2 regions of the Arthrobacter sp. A5 genome follow, and region 2 is predicted to be linked to the other one. Evidence: riboswitches for the same ligand, from Rfam matches in the RefSeq annotation. Region 2 holds a riboswitch; the other holds the start of a gene.
What was found. Region 2 has a riboswitch for fluoride ahead of ACLLJI_RS17320 (MFS transporter). Riboswitches for the same ligand answer to the same signal wherever they lie in the genome.
Positions count from the first base shown of each region.

Region 1 (4,365 bases), 1.7 Mb from region 2:
GAGGAACCGTTGCCAACCGGCCCTGGCGGCGCCGGGACGAAGAGGTTGATTCCTAGCCGGTTGTCCGATAGCCCACGGGTAATTTCGAGCTCCTCTGCCATCGCGGGGACCGTTTTGTAGCCCGCGGCGAGGATGCCGAGGCCCCCCGCCGCGGCGGCCGCTGCAACGAGCCCGGGAGTCGATGGCCCGCCGGCCATGGGGGCGGCGATCAGAGGCATCCGCAGATCGGAGTACATAAACATATGACTTCCTTACGTCGTGGTTTCGGACGGACGAGCACCCTTAGAGCAGGGCCGCCAACCCCAGCCCTCCAGCCCCTGCTGCCACGGCCAGCGCCATTGTGCCCAGTCCGTTGACGACGGCGAACCAGATGCGACCGCCCTGGATCAGCCGCACGGTCTCGAAGCTGGCGGTGCTGAATGTCGTGTATCCGCCCAGGAATCCGGTGCCGGCGATGAGCTGAAAATCCGTTGGCGCCTGATGGCCCAGGACCAGTCCGGCCACCAAGCCCAGGGCCAGCGAACCGGTCAGATTGATGGCGATGGTGCCCATCGGAATGGCGGTACGGAAGCGGGAGCGGATCAGTCCGTCCAGCAGGAACCGGGTGCCGGCGCCGAGGCCACCGGCGAGGGCAAGCAGCACGACCGTCACGTCGGACCGCCGCCCGCGCTCCGGTGCAACAGCGCGCCGGCCCAGATTCCGGCGGTCGTGGCGGCCAGCCCGCCGACCAGGCTCAGGCCCAGATAGAGAGCCGCACCGGAGATCCTGCCGTTGGAGAGCAGCACATTGGCATCCAGGACCAGCGAACTGTAGGTGGTGAAGGCGCCCATGCATCCGGTGCCCACCAGCAGCCGGATGATCCGCAGCGCGCCCTGGTCCGGTCCGCGCCGCACCAGGTTTTCCAGCAGCAGTCCCAGCAATAAGGCACCGCAAAGGTTGATCAGCAGCGTCGGCAGCGGCCACCCCGCCGGCGCCGGAAGCACGGTCCCCAGACCGTACCGTGCCAGTGTCCCACCGATCCCGCCGGCGATTACCAGCAGAATATGGCCAAGGTGCAGATGAACCGGGCGCGCAGGACGCGCCGCAACGGCCTCCGGATCCTCAATCCAAGGCTGCAGCGCCGGAGGCGTATGCGCCGGTTCCGTCACCGCTCTCGCCTCGCCCCGCCGGGCGCCAGCGGAACCACCAGCACCGGGCAATGCTGGCGGTGCGTCAAATGTACGGCCACGGACCCGGTCAGGAGGTCCTCCAGTCGCGCGCCGATGCCGTGCTCCCGGGTGCCGACGACGATCATGGTTGCCTGCAGACTGGCTGCCAGCACGCCCAGTGCCCGTGCCGGGTCCCCGGAAAGCAGCTGCAGTGACCACACGACCGGGCTGGACGCCAGCACCTGGCCCAGGCGATCGGTCAACTCCGCCGGAATTTCCACGCCGCCGTCGTCAATAGTGTCTGGATCGATGGGCCTGACACCGGCCGGTGCTCCCCCGCGGCCGGTCACGGGGTAGGAGGCCACATCCACGTAAGCGCAGACCAATTCAACACCGAGCCGGACGGCAAGTGCCGCAGCGTTAAGGATGACGGCGGCCGGCTGGCCGGGCATCGTGCCCACCAATACCGGCCCGGCCCCTCCGGTGACACCCGACGTGTCGGACAGCTCTGCGGACCGATGGGCCCAATGATGGCGGGGCTGTTGGTCGCTCACACCCACGACTCACCCACCTCTGTTGATCAAGGCAGGAACCATCAGCCAACCGGCGGTTCGAACCGGGCACGCCGGCTCCGGCGGGATCCATCACCGGATCACGACTTTACCGCCAAGCCCCAGCCTGCGCCAGCGCCGGATTTGCGCTGTCAGCGCCAGCACCGGATTTGCGCTGCTGGCGGTGGGCGGGGATCCTGCCCCTTCCCGGCAGCACCGGTGGACGGAGCCCTGCCCGTAGGCATGTTCCCGGCAGCACCGGTGGACGGAGCCCTGCCCGTAGGCATGTTCCCAGCAACACAAGACAGGACTACGCTGGCGCCATGACGGAAAATCCAGACCCCCGCGCCCCGGACGGCAGCGAACAGGAACCCAGCGAGCACGCCCGGGCCCGGGATTCGCCCGCCGTCGACTTCTCCCGATCGATTGATCCGGACATCGTGGAACCTGACGAGGATGCAGCGCCCGACAGCTAAGACCGGGACCCCGACAGCCGATAGAAGTCCGGGGGTCGACACCCCGCGGGCATCCATCCGCAACTGGATAGCTGGGCGAAAAAAATATAGCAAGCACCCTTGCCAATTTGGGGTGCTGCCGGTTTAAGCTAGGAACTGGCAGGTTTCTCTACGGAACCTTTCGCTGCAGCAAGCCATCGGGAGAATTCATGCTGGACTTCCTCACATCCAGGCCGGTGACGGCATGGCGCGCTTTCTCGGGGCCAGTGTTTCGGATGCCCGTGTTCTTGAGGTACGCGCTCGTCAGCTCCGCTGCCCTTCCCGCGTCGAGCGCGGCAGACGTCGTCGTCGTCCTTCATCCACTGGATTGCCAGCAGCACCGGCAAGGCGGCCGAAAATACGCGAACGTTCCCACCGGTACGCCCATCGGCGTCCTCGGCCGCGGACGGGGGCCGGATCTGTTGCGCACAATTCATCAGCACCATCAATGGAAAGCGAGAACATCATGATCAGCACAGAAAATCTCACCGGTCTGGCCGAAAGCGGCGGCGACGTCCTCACCTCCAACGGGGACAAAATTGGATCCATCGGGCAAATCTATGTCGACGACGAAACAGGACAGCCGAACTGGGTCACCGCCAAGACCGGGCTCTTCGGCACTTCCGAATCCTTCGTGCCACTGGACGACGCCTCTGCCCGGGGGAACGACATTGTGGTGCCGTACAGCAAGGACAAGGTCAAGGATGCTCCCCGGGTCGATCCCGACGGACACCTGTCCGAGGAAGAGCAGGACGAGCTGTACAGATATTATGAGCTGGCAGCCGGCGGATCGGGTTACGTCGAGGGGACCGGGACCGGGACCGGCGCCGCTGGACGCGACACATCCGGTCCTAATACGGACGACGCCATGACCCGATCCGAGGAGCAGCTTCGGGTCGGCACGGAACAACGGGAGACCGGCCGCGCCAGGCTCCGCAAGTACATCGTCACCGAAAACGTCACCAAAACCGTGCCCGTCAGCCGTGAAGAGGTCAGGATCGAGAGGGAGCCCATAACCGAGGCCAACCGCGGCGATGCTCTAGGCGGTCCCGACCTTACCGAAGACGAGCATCAGGTCACGTTGCACGAGGAGCGTCCGGTGGTGGAGAAGGAAACAGTCCCCGTCGAACGCGTGCGTCTGGGCACGGAAACCGTCTCCGGCGAAGAGACCGTCAATGAGGAAGTCCGCAAGGAAAAGATCGAGACTGAAGGTGTCGATGATGCGGGCTCGGGCGGCCGGAACCGGCCGTGAGCAGCAGCATCAATGCCGGGGACGAGGCCTCGGACCGCTCCCGCGGTCCGGGGCCGCGGAACCGTCCGTCGGAGGCGGACCGGTCCCAGGCCCGTGGCACCGGCCGGGATGACCGCACGGGCCGGGGCGATCGGCTCGGACGGGACGGCGTCGTCGGCCGGAGCGACGCCGTAAGCCGGGAAGGTGCCGTGGCCCGCGAAAAGGAGCGTTATGGCGGGATCAAGGTCGGATCGGCGTTTTTCGGCTGGCTGACGGCAACCGGAACGGCGGTGTTATTGACGGCGTTGGCCGCCGCAGCGGGCACCGCCGTCGGCGTGGCGACGAATTCCGACGCATCCCAGGCACTCGACAAGGCGTCGAAGAATCCGCAAACCGTCGGGATCGTCGGCATCATCATATTGCTGGCCATCCTATTCGTCGCGTACTACTGCGGCGGCTACGTGGCCGGCCGAATGGCCCGGTTCAACGGCCCAAAGCAGGGACTGATGGTCTGGATCTGGGCGGTGATTATCGCCGTCGTGGTGGCCATCCTGGGACTCGTTGCAGGGAACCAGTTCAATATCCTGGCCAGCCTCAACAGCTTCCCGCGGATCCCGGTTGACGAAGGGCAGCTCACGGGCGCCGGCATTATCGCGCTGGTGGTCGTCGCCGTCGTCAGCCTTGGTGCCGCCATGCTGGGAGGGCTTGCGGGAATGCATTTTCACCGCAAGGTAGACAAGGCCGGCTTCGCCCCGCTGGAACACTAACCAACATAACCCCAACATAACCGCAAAAACGCACACCACCGCAAGAACCTATCGGCTTTTGGAAAGGACGGCTGGCGCATGAGCACTTACCACCCGGAAAAGGACCCGGCGAACCCGGACAAACCGGGAACGGAACATCCGGCCGCGCAGAAGAATGGAGACCCGGGTGCCTCG
Region 1 covers NZ_CP180316.1:1,995,016-1,999,380, reverse strand. Annotated here, with positions in the region: gene ACLLJI_RS09330 (nitronate monooxygenase) at 1-242, opposite strand, end outside; gene crcB (fluoride efflux transporter CrcB) at 283-651, opposite strand; gene ACLLJI_RS09320 (fluoride efflux transporter FluC) at 648-1,148, opposite strand; gene ACLLJI_RS09315 (universal stress protein) at 1,145-1,702, opposite strand; fluoride riboswitch at 1,728-1,806, opposite strand; gene ACLLJI_RS09310 (hypothetical protein) at 2,023-2,175, shown strand; gene ACLLJI_RS09305 (DUF2382 domain-containing protein) at 2,660-3,445, shown strand; gene ACLLJI_RS09300 (hypothetical protein) at 3,442-4,191, shown strand; gene ACLLJI_RS09295 (DUF6480 family protein) at 4,270-4,365, shown strand, end outside.
Region 1: it holds a riboswitch for fluoride, as region 2 does, so the genes downstream of both, ACLLJI_RS09315 (universal stress protein) here and ACLLJI_RS17320 (MFS transporter) in region 2, are expected to answer to the same signal.

Region 2 (4,365 bases):
GAGCGCCGCCGCCGTGTGGACCAGGCTCTTTACGCGGTGGTGATGGAGGCCTACCTGCACGGGGTCTCCACCCGCAAGGTCGATGATCTGGTCAAAGCGCTCGGGGCCGATACCGGGATCTCCAAGTCTGAAGTTTCCCGGATCTGCGAGGCCCTCGACCACGAAGTCGGCGCGTTCAGGGACCGCGATCTGTCGGTCATGGAATACCCGTATGTGTTCCTGGACGCCACCTACTGCAAGGCCCGTGTCGGGCACCGTGTGGTGTCCCAGGCGGTCGTGGTCGCCTTCGGGGTTGCCGCCGACGGACGCCGGGAAGTCCTGGGCTTCGACGTCGGCGACAGCGAAAACGAAACGTTCTGGACGTGCTCGAACTTCCGCAGGCGCTGGCCTCGGAGGAAAGGCTGCGGTGCTGCGCGGCAGTGTTTGATAGCTATGCAGAGAGGGTCTATGCGGTCCTTCACGCCCCGGTCGACTCGGTGATGCCAGGGACGGGAGAGTAGGGCTTTGAAGTGGTGGGAACCGTTGCTCGGGATCTTGGCAGGTCTGGCCGCCATCTATCTGGTTCTTTTGTTGGCCATCTGGATTTATGCCCGGCGCCATCCGGAGACGGTGGGTCTAAACGATGCACTGCGTCTGTTGCCGGATCTTTTGCGCGTCATCCGGCGCATGGGCGCTGACCGGTCCCTGCCGCGTGGTGTTCGTGTCCGGCTTGTTCTGCTGCTGGTGTACTTGGTGTCTCCGCTGGATCTTGTCCCGGACTTCCTGCCGGTGATTGGTCACGCAGATGACGTCATCATTGTGGCGATCACATTGCGTTCGGTGATTCGCAGTGCTGGGCCGGTGTCGCTGCGCGAGCACTGGCCCGGGACTCCGGCCGGATTGGCGATCATTGAACGGCTCGCAGGGCTGGGCCCGACGGCCGCGAAATCGGGGCAGAGCGATGGTGCTTGACGATGTGCAGGCCGTGGACTCGAATCGGCTGCGGCGGCGCGGATTTGCCCTGGAATGGTTCACTTTGGGCTGGAACGTGATTGGTGTCGTTATTCTGGCGGTTGCCTCGATTGCGGCCGGGTCGGTGGCCCTTGCCGGGTTCGGCCTGGACAGCCTGATTGAGATCGGCGCCAGCCTGGTCGTGATCTGGGAACTCTCGGGCACCGGCGAACAGCGTCAAAGATGGGCCCTGAAATTGATTGGCGGGGCGTTTCTTGTCCTGGCAGGCTACCTGTTGGTCCAATCCGGGGTTGCCTTGGCCGTAGGTCACCGTGCGACACCGAGTCCGGGTGGGATTGCCTGGACTGCTGTCACGGCCGTCGTCATGTTTACCCTCGCTGCGGGCAGGTCACGCACGGGCAAGGCGTTGGGCAATCGGGTCCTGGTGGCCGAAGGGCGGGTGACGTTCATCGACGGGTTGCTGGCCACTGCGGTCCTGACCGGTGTCGTGCTCAATGATTTGGCGGGGTGGCGGTGGGCGGATCCGCTGGCGGGCCTGGTCATCGTCTACTACGCCGTCCGTGAAGCCATGGACATTTTCCGCCATCACCATTAGCCGGTGGCGCGCCCACCCCCGGTGCTCCCGGGCATCGTTGGCGGGTGCATGGAATGGAGATTCCTGGCCGCGCGGTGGGTGTCGTCGCAGGCCGGGTCCTGTCGCCGGCGATGGCCAGACGGGGGCGGTGGGGCGTGTCCTTGCCATGTGTTGCGCTGGGGCAGGGATTCCTGGGCACAGCCACCCCGGGCCCTGTGGCCTTGGCACTGACGACGGCCGGTTCCCCGGCGGATTGCGGACCAATGTGCTGGAGGTCAGCGTGCCGCCGACCCGTCCGAGGATCCGTGTTCCCTGGACGGCCGGTCAGGGGAAGCATCTGTTGGCGTCTGGGGGCTTTTTGCGGTGCGTGTCAGCTGGGCCGGCTTTCGGTTACGATCGTGCTAACGGTGATGGATCCCGCCGGGGCCCTGGGGTCCGAACCGCCAATATGGCTGATGGTTTCCTGCCCCGAGCGACGGGTGGGAGATTGCCATGGGCGAAACGAGTGGGGACCACGGTGGTGCAGATGATCGCACCGCCGCAGGTGAGGGCATTGGTCCGGTACCTGGGACTGCCGGTCCAGTGGGTGTCTCAGATTCCGGGTCCGGGCCGGATCGGGCGGGGAAGTGGCTCAATCCGGGCATTCTCGGGGTGGGTGCGGCTTCCTTTTTCAGTGATTCGGGCCATGAGCTCGTCACCTCCTTGCTGCCGTCCTTTCTCAGTTCGACCCTGCACAGCGGCCCGGCCGCGCTGGGCGCGATAGAGGGCGTCTCGGATGCCCTGGTGGGGTTGAGCAAGCTCGCTGGCGGCCCGCTGTCCAATGATCCGTCCCGCCGGGCCAAGATCGCCTCGGGCGGATACCTGCTGACCGCCATCGCGACGGCCCTGATCGGGGTCTGTACCGCGGTGTGGCAGGTCGCCGGGTTCCGTGCGCTGGCGTGGGCGTCGCGTGGGGTGCGGTCCCCGGCGCGGGACACGCTCCTGGTGTCGATCACGCCCCGGACCGCGTACGGGCGCGCGGCCGGCATTGAACGGGCGGGTGATAACGCGGGGGCCATTGTGGGCCCGCTGCTGGCGGCTTCCCTGGTGGGGCTGCTGGGCATCAGGACGGCGATCGTGTTGTCCTTTATCCCGAGCATGTTTGCTGCCGTGGCCATCGTGGTGGCCGCACGGCAGGCCCGCAAGGTGGTGGCCACCCCGGCCGGGAAGCGGACGCTCAGTTTCAATGTGGGCGAATTGCGTCAGGCCGGCTTGTTCACGGCTCTGCTGCCGGTGTCGTTCTTTGAACTGGGAAACCTTGCGGCGACGCTGCTGATCCTGCGGGCCACGACGGTACTGGAAGCCGGCGGGATGGGCGCCGGGACGGCAGTGACCGCGGCGATCCTGATGTATGCATGCCACAACGCCGCGGCGTCGGCCGCGGCCCTGGCCGGTGGGCATCTGATCGATCGGCTGAGCCCGCGACTGGTCTTCACCCTGGGCGCGGCCATGTATGTGGCCGCCTATCTACTTTTTGCCATCGATGGGGGTGGCTGGGTGGTGTTGCTGGCTGGGTTTGTGCTCGCCGGTGTCGGGATTGGCTTCGCGGAGACGTCGGAGCAGACGGCGGTGGCGTTACTGCTGCCGGACCGGTTGAGGGGCAATGGGTACGGGCTGTTGGGGCTGGTGCAGTCCTTTGGTGACCTGGGCGCGACCGTGGTGGCCGGTGTCCTGTGGGCGGTCTTCTCCCCGACCGTGGCCTTTTTGTATGCGGCGTTCTGGATGGCCGGGGCGGTCTTTTCCTCCCCGGCGCTGACGCCGCGCCGGATGACCGACACCGTTAAGTGATTGGCCCGGGACGGCCCGTCACCGGTGGTGACTGCTTCTAGGACCCATCCGTGGCGGGGGCCGGAACGCCTGCCGGTGCTTGCTGAAGATCTGCTCATAGAGGTCTTCGCCGTAGCTGGTGTAGGCCGGCTCTCCTTCTACGATTCGGTGGGTCCGTCGGCCGTCGTCTTCCCGTTGCGCCTGCAGGAACAGGGCCCTGGGCAGGTGTTGGGTGTAGAGGCCGTGGGAGAGGTCAAAGAAGTGGGTCACGAACACGATGCGTATGTTTGTCTCCAACAGGGCGGTGATGATGTTCCGGGCGATGGCTGATCCTTCGCGTTCGTTGGTGGCGGAGAAGGACTCGTTGAAGAGTACGAGTGAATGGGGGGTGATGGTGTCGGCGATGGTGCTCATGCGCTCGAGTTCCTCATCGAGTTTGCCGCTGTTGAGTTCGGCGTCTTCCTCGCGTTTGTAGTGGCTGTAGATGGCATTGCTGATGCTCGAGCTGAAGTAGTCGGCGCAGACAAACATGCCGCATTGCATCATCAGCTGGGCGGCGCCGAGGCTGCGCAGGAACGTTGATTTTCCGCCCTCGTTGGCACCGGTGAGCCAGGTGGACTGCGAGGGAACCGGTGAGAAATTCCTCCAGCCGGTGCCCGAGCCCGCGTTCGTGGGTTCCGATGACGATCATGGACGCATCCAGGGTGTGGGCCAGGCGTCCCAGCGCGTGGACGGGCTCCCCGGCCAGGGCCCGGTAGCTCCAGGGGATCCCGTACGGGGACAGGATCGGAGAGACGGTCCTTGATTCCGGCGGAGATGGCCTCAAGATCGTCATCGACCCCGTCCGGGTCGATGGGTTGGGAGGCGACCGAGCCGTCCGGTGCCTCCTCCACCAGGTAGCTGGTGACATCCACATAGGCGCAGACCAGCTCGACGTCCAGGCTGTACGCCAGCTCGGCGGCCCGGTGGGCGACGGCCAGCGGCTGGCCGGGGATGACACCCATCAACACGGGGCGGGTAATGCGGTAGTGGGC
Region 2 covers NZ_CP180316.1:3,668,867-3,673,231, reverse strand. Annotated here, with positions in the region: partial or broken gene ACLLJI_RS17340 (IS256 family transposase) at 1-360, shown strand, start outside; gene ACLLJI_RS17335 (hypothetical protein) at 363-500, shown strand; gene ACLLJI_RS17330 (YkvA family protein) at 505-951, shown strand; gene ACLLJI_RS17325 (cation transporter) at 941-1,546, shown strand; fluoride riboswitch at 1,923-1,998, shown strand; gene ACLLJI_RS17320 (MFS transporter) at 2,018-3,352, shown strand; gene ACLLJI_RS17315 (MutS-related protein) at 3,371-3,880, opposite strand.